Regions from separate parts of the Rhizobium sp. O111 genome, predicted to be linked through region 1. Evidence: predicted binding sites of a transcription regulator. Region 1 holds the regulator's gene; each other region holds the start of a gene.

Region 1 (3,272 bases):
CGGGCTTTGCTGTGTGGACTAGGAGGCGGCATCGCGAAAGCGTTCTTCTCACGCATCCCGCGATAAAGCCGGTCATGGTCACGCTTCGCTTCTTCGGCGGCATCGCGCTGACCTCGATGATCGGCGGTTTCTCGACGGCGCTGTTTTCGATCGAGCATTTTCACAGGCTGAGCGGCTACGGCCTTCCCGCCAACCTGCTTGCCATGCCCGTCATCTCCTTCATCGTCATGCCCTTCGGAATGGCCGCGATGTTGGCGACGCCATTTGGCCTCGACGCTGTGCCGTGGAAGGTCGCCGGCTTCGGGCTGGATCTCGTGATCGACATCGCAAAGATGGTTTCCGGCTGGGGCGGCAGTGTCGATATCGGGCGGATTCCCGAATGGTATTTCGCGATCGCCGTACTCGGCTTCCTCGTCTGGGGGCTGATGCGGACGCGCCTGCGATGGATCGGCGCTGCGGTTGCCGCGCTTGCAACGATCGTCGTCGTCCTGCTGCCTGCGACACCTGCGCCAGAACTCGTCGTGTCCGAGGATGGAAGCCTTGTGGCGGCAGTTACAGGCGACGGCCTTGCCAGCAACCGCGAACGGCCGCCCGACTTCATCTTCGGGCAATGGCAGCGCGCGCTCGCGATCGAAGACCACAAGCCGCCGGATGTGATCGAAGGCGAGGCATTGTCCATTCCCAGGAGGGGTGAGCCAAGGCCACGACTGACACTGAAACAACAACGCGAAGCGCGCGCCATGATGCGCGAAGCAGCGGCTTCGACAAACGACAGCGGTTTCCAGTGCCTCAAGATGGCCTGGTGCGTGACAGCGCTCGATAGCGGCTACGTCATCGCGACGCTCGAAAACGCCGCCTATCTCGGTCCCGCCTGCGATGTGGCCGATATCGTCATCACGCCTGTCCGTCTGCGCCAGGCGACATGCCGTTCCGGCGCAATGCTATTGACCGGCGAAACCCTCAGGCGATCGGGCGCCGTCGAAATCCGTATCGACGAGCAGGGGACACCCGTCGTCAAAACCGCCTATGAAAGCCTCGGTCGCCCCTGGTTGCGCCATCGCGCCTATGACTGGCGCAACGACAGCTTCAGCGACGACCAGTCACCGCCTGGCGATGTCACCACTCAGTGATACCGGCGAATAAGCCCGACGAGCTTGCCCTGAACCTTGACGCGGTCAGGCCCGAAAATGCGGGTTTCGTAAGCCGGGTTCGCAGCTTCCAGCGCGATCGACGCGCCCTTGCGGCGGAAGCGCTTCAGCGTCGCCTCTTCATCGTCGACAAGCGCCACGACGATGTCGCCGGGATTGGCGGTGTTGCCGTTGCGGATGATGACGGTGTCGCCGTCGAAAATGCCGGCTTCGATCATCGAGTCGCCCTTGACCTCGAGCGCGTAGTGCTCGCCGGAGCCGAGCATGTCGGCGGGGACGGTGATGTCGTGGGTGTTGTTCTGGATCGCCGAGATCGGCACACCGGCGGCGATCCGGCCCATGACGGGAACGGACGCCGAGTTGCCGTTGTCGGCGCTGGGCGCGGCCTTCGGGGCAGGGGCCGCGGCCACCGGCTGCGGCTTGCCGAGGCTGCCCTCGATGACGCTCGGCGAGAAGCCGCGTCGCGGCTGCAGGCTCGGATTATAGGCTTCCGGCAGCTTGATGACCTCGAGCGCGCGCGCCCGGTTTGGCAGCCGGCGAATGAAGCCGCGCTCTTCCAGCGCCGTGATCAGCCGGTGAATGCCGGATTTTGATGCTAGATCGAGTGCATCCTTCATTTCGTCGAAGGATGGCGGAACGCCCGACTCTTTCATCCGCTCATGAATGAACAGAAGCAGTTCTTGTTGCTTGCGTGTCAGCATCGAAATGAACCCCAGAGTCGTGAAACAAAGCCAGAACGGACACTATATGTTCCATATGTGTTCCGCAAGTGCCTAAATTTTCGTAAAACTTGGCTCGGAATCGTCGCGATTTTGCACTTCATTCGATTTAACCGCGCTCGCCTCTTGCATTGTGGCGAAAGCCAGCGCACATCTCTGCCGATTTCGGGAGGATTTGCCGATGAGTGACCCCCATCCCCTGGACCACGTGGTGCTGCCGGTGGTCAATATCGAGATGGCGCGCGAGCGCCTGGGCAAGCTCGGTTTTACCGTCGCCGCCGATGCGCGGCACCCATTCGGCACCGAGAATGCCTGCGTCTTCTTTGCCGACAAAACCTACCTCGAGCCGCTCGGCATCGCCAGCCTGGAGACTTACGAAGCGGCCATCGGAGACGGCAACGTTTTCACCGCACGTGATCGTGCCTTCCGCTTCCGCTGCGGCGACGACGGCCTGTCGGCTATCGTCTTCGGTACGCCGGATGCCGATAGCGATCACGCCCGCTTCATCGACGATGGCATGAGCGGCGGCGAGATGCTGAGATTTGCCCGGCAGATGAAGATGCCGGATGGTTCTGAGGCGACCGCCGCGTTCCGCCTGGCTTTCGCGGCCGATCTGCGCGCACCCGATTTCTTCCTCTTCGCCTGCCAGCGCGTCAACCCACTGCCCAGCGATCTCAAGGCCTTGGAAACCCATGCGAATGGCGTTTTGGGCATCCTGTCGATCGTGCTCTCGTCGTCCGATCCCAAGGCGTTCGCGCCGCTGTTGCAGCTGGCGTCTGATGCGCAGGCGACCCGCGAGGAGGCGTTCGGTGTCAGCCTGGATGCCGGCAACGCCCGTATCAATATCCTGTCGCCGGATGGCTTGAACGCTTACTACGATCTCGCCGAGCCCAAGGCCGATCGCGGCCTGCGTGGCGCGGCGATTGTCTTTTCCGTTGCCGATCTCGCCGTGACAGAGGCGCATTTGGCTGCTAACGGGATCACCTATACACGCAAGAACAATCGAATTCTGGTGAAGGCCGCACCCGGCCAGGGCGCGCTCTTCGCCTTCGAGGAGAAACGATGACTGAGACCAATTCCGAGGTGGCCGTTGGCGAAGGCGCCGGCCGTGTGGTGTTTTCCAACACCGGCAAGCTGTCGCTGATCGCCGGCCCCTGCCAGATGGAAAGCCGCGACCATGCCTTCATGATCGCCGGCACGCTGAAGGAGCTCTGCGACAAGCTCGGCATCGGCCTTGTCTACAAGTCCTCCTTCGACAAGGCCAACCGCACCTCGCTGTCGGCCCAGCGCGGCATCGGTCTTGAAACGGCGCTCGAAGTCTTCGCCGATCTCAAGAAGGAATACGGCTTCCCTGTCTTGACCGACATCCACACCGAGGAGCAGTGCGCCGAAGTCGCCGCTGTCG
Region 2 (3,272 bases), 2.1 Mb from region 1:
GCCGCGCGCCTCCAGTGAGGGTTTCAGCGCATGGGCGATCTGGTCGGTCACGGCCAGAATCTCCTCTTCCGCAGCAACCGGTTCCATCAACCGGCGCTCGGCCGAGAGGCTGGCGACGGGCAGGCGTGGTGATATCGGCTCCTCATCCGTTCCAAGTATCTGGTCAAGCCGCAGCAGCACACTTGCGCCGAAGCGGCGGGTCAGCGGCGCACGCGGGGTTTCCATCAGGTCGCCGATATATTTCAGCCCCATCTTGGTGAGCGCTGCGACCGTATCGTCCGAGAGACGGAGTGCTGCGACCGGTAGAGGGGCAACGACCCGTTCCGTCTCATCCGCGTCGATCACGCCTCCCTGGCCGAAACGGCTGACCGCCCAGGAGAGGCCCGGGGAGGAGGTGATCGCGCCCCGGACGTCGATGCCCATTTGAAAGAGCCTGGACAGGATATCCTTGAGGAGCGCCTTTTCTCCGCCTAAGAGATGAGCGCAGCCGGTGATATCTAGAAAAAGTCCATCCCTGCCGTCGAGCGCCACCAGCGGCGTATAGCGGTCACACCAATCGGCGATGCCTTCGAGAAAGCGCTGGTCGGCGGCCGGATCTTCCTCGATCACCTCGATCGTCGGATGGATGGCGCGGGCTTCGGCGACACCCATGCTCTTTTTCAGGTTGATCGCCTCGGCTGCCTCGTCCAGCGCCGTCAGCCGCATGGTGTTGGCGTGGCGGCCGGAGCAGACGATCGGCGGCGTCTCAGGACGATTGCGTAAACGCCAGGCGAGACCCCATTTCTTCCTGGATATGCGATCGGTCGGCAAATGCGGAAAATACAGTGCCAGAATGCGCTGAGCGTTCGCCTGGAAAGCGAGTGTCGGCTGATGGGCGGACAGGGAAAAACCGGCGGTCATGGGGGTTCCACTCCAGAAGAATGGAGAAGGGAGCCGGGTTTCGGCTCTTCTCCAGGGTGATGCGAAAGATCGGATTGCCGATGCTGCCGCCCAGCATCGAACCATCAGGCAAGGGCCGCGCCGCAGATGGCGCGGGTTCGGCAAGGAAGCGGAAGATGGCGCTGCTGGCCTCTTCCTCCGCTGCCTGCCGCAACAGGAAAAGCGGGCGGCGCGACGCCTTGGCCCGCAGGTTGAGACGACGGCTTTCCGTCAGGCCGAAGGGCCTGGGATTGCCGCGAACCTCAAGAATGGTGGCCGGAAAGACGCCGCTTTCGACGGCGGTTTCCGCCAGCCACAGTGCGTCCTCCAGCTTTTTCGGCGCGGCGTGCAGGAAGAGCCGCGACTTCAGGCCGAAATCGCTGAGGCCGACGGCATAGGGCCGCCCGGCCTCCATCGTCGCCACCGTATCGGCGATCCAGAGGATCGGCAGGTGCGCGTTCGCACCTTCCTCTTGCCCATGCTGGAGCATTGCCGCGATCGCGAGAACGAAGCCGCTGCTTGCGCCGGCATTGCGCAGCAGCGTCGTGCGGATTTCGGTCAGGCCGTCAAGCGGCAGGCCGCCGTCGAGCGCCTCATCCAGAGCGGGGATGCCAAGCGGCAGGCGCAGGACGTCTTCGCTCTTCGGCTTGTCGAGAACGGTGTCGGCCAAAGCCTGGTTTTCCGCCGCCGCCAATGCGGGCACCGGTTTTCCTTCAAGCTTTGCAATGGTTTCGCGGAGCGCAAAAAGCCGCTCGCGCGCCACGGCCGACTGTGCCACGACGTCACTCCATCTATCGGATGTTCCTATTATGTTCTTATGGATTCCAGAGCTCGGCCGAAGAGTCAACAGCCGTTTGATGTGAATTTATTCCTGCCCTTGATTCCGCTCTCGAAAATCAGCGGCAAAGGCTCTATATGGGCGGCAAAGGAAAGGAGCTTTTATGGCTCGCATAGACCAGAGCGACAATTGGCAGGATCGCCACGCTCCGACAATCAGCACGTTCGAGTCTTTGGCGATGGAGGCCTACAGCCACCTGCCGGAAGAATTCCGTGCGCTGACGACCAATCTGACGATCGAGATCGAAGACTTCCCCGATGACGAGGTGTTCGAGGACATGGCGCTGGAAACGCCGTTCGATCTACTCGGCCTGTTCGAGGGACGCGGGATTTCCGAGCGCTTCACCTTGGAAACGGGCGAGCTTCCCAATCGCATCCGCCTCTACCGGCGCCCGATCCTCGATTACTGGGCCGAGAACGACGAGACGCTGGGCGATATCATCACCCACGTGCTGATCCATGAGATCGGCCACCATTTCGGCCTCAGCGATGACGACATGGAGCGGATCGAGGCGAGCGCCGAAGAGGCGGCCGAGCGCTAGGCGCTGGGCTCTTCAGGCGCCCCACAGCAAATCTTACTGCTCGGAAAGCTTCATGTCGGGGTGGTAGTCCTTGCCTTCGACATGCTTGACGATCGCCTGGGCGCACATCACCTGGCCGGTCTGCGAGTTGAAAGTCATGGCCGGCGAGCCGTTCAGCGACCAGCCCTTGTTGAGGGCGTCGGTTACGCGGTGGCAGAAAGCGGCGTCGTCCTGGCCGGTCAGAAGGCGGTAGAGCTTCATTACATCGTCTTTCAGTTTGCCGTCTGGCCTTTTGCCTTCTGGCGTTCTGCAATCAGGCGGGCTTTATGAACCAGAGTTTCCGCCTGGACAAGATGCAGCCGCTCGATCATGCGTCCGTCGACATTGATGACGTTGAGGCCATCCGTGGCGGGGTCGGCGAAGGCTTTCATGATCGCCTCAGCTTCGGCGATGGCGGATGCGTCCGGGCCGAAATGCCGGTTGGCGGGTTCGATCTGCGTGGGGTGGATCAGCATCTTGCCATCGAAGCCCATGGCGCGTGCCTCGGCGCATTCGGTGTCGAAGCCATCGATATCCTTGAAATCGTTGAAGACGCTGTCGATGGCGCAGAGGCCGTAAGCGCGCACGGCGAGGATCACCTGCATCAACCAGGGCACAAGATATTGCCGGCCGGGCTGCGGTAGCACGCCGGTTTCCTTTCTGAGGTCGTTGAGGCCGACGACGAAGCAATCGAGCCTTGAGCCCGCCGTTCGGCCGGCCTCGGCGATCACCGCGGCATTGAGGATGCCGCGCGGTGTCTCTATCATCGCCCAGATCCGCAGTTCGTCCGGCGCATCGCCATCCGCGAGAAGATCGCTGACCGACATCACGTCCTGCGGTTCGTTGACCTTCGGCAGCAGAACGGCATCCGGCTCCAGCGCGCTCACGAGCTCCATGTCGGCGCGGCCCCAGTTGGTGTCGAGGCCGTTGATGCGGATGATGCGTTCCTTGCCCTCG
Region 3 (3,272 bases), 900 kb from region 1:
CTGGGCTTCGATCTCGTCGCATTCTGTATGGTCGGTCTCAAGCATCAGTCGGAAGCCAATCTCAAGGCGTTCGCCGCAGCGACGACACAGTGGCCGCTGGTGCGCCAAGCCTGGATGGTCTCGGGCGATAGCGACTTCCTGTTGCATTGCGTGGCTGAAAACCTGACGCGGTTCCAGGACTTCGTCATCGAGGTGCTGACCGCCAACGAGCATGTCGACACCGTGCGCACCATGCTGACGATCCGCCAGATCAAGAAACTCGGATTGACCGAAGTCTGATTTGTCTCAGCCGAGGCTGTCGTAGATAGCCTTCAGCTTCGTGGCTTCGCCTTCGATGCGGAAGTTTTCCATGACATGCGTCTGGGCATTGGCGGCGAGCCGCGCCAGGCGGCTTTCATCATCCATGAGTTCCGAAACGGCCTTTGCCATCGCATCGAGATCGTCGCGGGCAATCAGCACGCCCGCGCCGTTATCGCCCGTGGTCACGATCTCCGGAAAAGCGCCGACATCGGTTGCGACGACGGGGACGCCTGTGGCCATGGCTTCGAGCGGGGTCAGGCCGAAACCTTCCCAGCGCTGCGGCGCAACGAACAAATCAAGCGCGCGGTACCAGTCGTTGATGTTGGTGTGTTCGCCGACGAAGAGGATGCGGTCGGAGAGGCCGGCGGCGGCGACCTTGGCCTTCAGGCCGTTCTCGAACTCGACATGCTGGGCCGTGGCGCGGCCGGCGATGATGGCGCTCCACTCAGGATGATCGGGGAGAAGCCGCAGCATGGTGTCGACGAAGAGGTCGGTGCCCTTCTGGTGGCGGACGCGGCCGAAGCAGCCGGCGATCTTCTTGTCCGGGTCGAGGCCGCATTCGCGCTTGGCCTGCGCCTTATCGGATGGCGGCGAGAAGCGGGCGGTGTCGATGCCGTGCAGGATGACGGTGCTGGGCACTTCCAGATAGTTGGCCGTCTTGCCCGAGGTCGCGATGACCGCGTCCATCTTCGAGACGAGGAACTTCGTCCAGCCGCTGTGTTTGCGCTGCGATGCGGAGGTGAAGACGATCTTCAGCTTCATGCGCAGGAGGTCGCGCATGATGAGGGCAGGGAGCATCTCGATGTTGCGGCGCGCATGCCAGACGCGGAAGGGCCGGGTCGAGGGCGCGCGCCATAGTTTCGAAAGGTCGCGAAAGCGGATATGCGGGATCGATTCCGGCAGGCCCGGCCCGAGCGCCGCGATCTTTTGACCGAGCGCCCGCTGGACCGGGATAAGCTGGATGATCGTCGAGGTGACGCCTGACAGACGCTTCTTGAAGTTCGGCGCTACGATTTCGACGTCAGCGATATCGACGATGTGCGATCGGCCGCGATCCGCCAAGGTCCTCAGCCCCAGGTGATGGCCAGAACTTCGTAAGCCTTGGAGCCGCCGGGCGCGTTGACCTCGATGGAATCGCCGACTTCCTTGCCGATCAGCGCGCGGGCGATCGGGGAGGAGATGGAGATGCGGCCGGCCTTCACGTCGGCTTCCTGGTCGCCAACGATCTGGTAGGTCTTTTCTTCCTCGGTGTCTTCGTCGACGAGCTTCACCTTGGCGCCGAACTTGATCGTGCTGCCGGACATCTTGGAGAGGTCGATGACCTCGGCGCGCGCCGTCAGATCCTCAAGCTCGCCGATGCGGCCTTCGTTGTGGCTCTGGGCTTCCTTGGCGGCATGGTACTCGGCGTTCTCCGAGAGGTCGCCGTGTGCGCGGGCCTCGGCAATCGCCTCGATGATTCGCGGGCGTTCTTCCTGCTGACGCCAGCGCAGCTCTTCCTGCAGCTTGACGAAACCACCCTGCGTCATCGGTACCTTATCAACCATTTTCTTGTCCTTCAGTCTTTGTGTCGGCTAGGCAGAGACACAAAAGAAAACAGGTCCCGAAGGGGAACTTCGGAACCATGCAAAAACTCTATCTGCTTCGTTTATAGCAGATTGCCTCCGTCGATTTCCAGAGAATTCGATGAAGCGACTTGCAACCCCTCATGGCTTTTCGCGTCAAACTTGAAAAACATCGATCCATGGCGGCTTTTCTTGACTGTTAGCGATAGAACATATAGTGAACATAGGCATGAAGAAGTCACTCGAAGAGCGGTTGGCCATCCTCTCGGACGCGGCCAAATATGACGCCTCCTGCGCCTCCAGCGGAACCACCAAGCGCGATTCCGGCAAGAGCGGCGGGCTTGGTTCGACCGAAGGCGCCGGCATCTGCCACGCCTATGCGCCGGATGGGCGATGCATTTCGCTGCTGAAGATCCTGCTCACCAACTTCTGCATCTACAACTGCGCCTATTGCATCAATCGCTCGTCCAGCAATGTGGAGCGGGCGCGGTTCACGCCGGAGGAGGTTATCTGGCTGACGCTGGAGTTTTATCGGCGCAATTATATCGAGGGGCTTTTCCTGTCGTCTGGCATCATCCGCTCCTCCGACCACACGATGGAGGAGATGGTGCGGATCGTGCGCGAGCTTCGCACCACGCATAACTTCCGGGGCTACATTCATCTGAAGTCCATTCCCGAGGCCTCGCCGCATCTGATCGAGGAAGCCGGGCTCTATGCCGACCGTTTGTCGCTCAACATCGAGTTGCCGACCGATCGCGGCATCGCGCAACTGGCGCCGGAGAAGAAACCGGCCAGCATTCGTCGGTCGATGGGCGATCTCAGATTGAAGATCGAGGCGGCCTCCGAGCCGACGCTGCAGACCAAACGGCGCAAGCGTTTCGTGCCTGGCGGGCAGAGCACGCAGATGATCGTCGGCGCCGATGGCGCCAATGATGCGACCATTCTGGGAACCAGCGCGCAGCTTTACGGGAGCTACGGGCTGAGGCGCGTCTATTACTCGGCCTTCAGCCCCATTCCCGACTCGTCGAAGAACCTGCCGCTGATCAAGCCGCCGCTGATGCGCGAGCATCGGCTTTACCAGGCGGACTGGCTCTATCGTTTCTATGGTTTCGGGATCGACGAGATCACGTCCTCGCAGGAGGGCGGGATGCTCGACCTCAATCTCGACCCGAAGCTTGCCTGGGCGCTCGGCAACCGCAACGATTTCCCCGTCGATATCAACAGGGCGCCGCGCGAGACGCTGCTTCGCGTGCCGGGGCTGGGGACGAAGACGGTGAAATCGATCCTCTCGGCGCGGCGCTTCCGAAAGCTGCGGATCGAGGACCTGACGCGGCTTGGCGTGTCGATCAAGAAGGTGCAGGCGTTCATCTCGGCCGAGGGTTGGTCGCCGCGCCGGCTGATCGACCGACC

What was found. Region 1 encodes LexA, which represses DNA repair genes until DNA is damaged. Its sites were predicted from a motif close to TGTTCNNNNTGTGTTCNG; they were not measured.
Region 2: the regulator LexA is predicted to act here: its motif matches at 1,718-1,735, upstream of ACVTFQ_RS17210 (ImuA family protein).
Region 3: the regulator LexA is predicted to act here: its motif matches at 2,069-2,086, upstream of ACVTFQ_RS11385 (putative DNA modification/repair radical SAM protein).

The regions. Positions count from the first base shown of each region.
Region 1 is NZ_JBSHXL010000001.1:1,332,885-1,336,156, forward strand. It holds gene ACVTFQ_RS06840 (ComEC/Rec2 family competence protein) at 1-1,130, shown strand, start outside; gene lexA (transcriptional repressor LexA) at 1,124-1,849, opposite strand; gene ACVTFQ_RS06850 (VOC family protein) at 2,049-2,933, shown strand; gene kdsA (3-deoxy-8-phosphooctulonate synthase) at 2,930-3,272, shown strand, end outside.
Region 2 is NZ_JBSHXL010000001.1:3,437,197-3,440,468, reverse strand. It holds gene ACVTFQ_RS17215 (Y-family DNA polymerase) at 1-705, opposite strand, end outside; gene ACVTFQ_RS17210 (ImuA family protein) at 746-1,696, opposite strand; gene ACVTFQ_RS17205 (metallopeptidase family protein) at 1,860-2,297, shown strand; gene ACVTFQ_RS17200 (DUF1737 domain-containing protein) at 2,331-2,537, opposite strand; gene ACVTFQ_RS17195 (HpcH/HpaI aldolase/citrate lyase family protein) at 2,549-3,272, opposite strand, start outside.
Region 3 is NZ_JBSHXL010000001.1:2,235,454-2,238,725, reverse strand. It holds gene ACVTFQ_RS11400 (Lrp/AsnC family transcriptional regulator) at 1-279, shown strand, start outside; gene ACVTFQ_RS11395 (glycosyltransferase family 4 protein) at 286-1,338, opposite strand; gene greA (transcription elongation factor GreA) at 1,368-1,844, opposite strand; gene ACVTFQ_RS11385 (putative DNA modification/repair radical SAM protein) at 2,092-3,272, shown strand, end outside.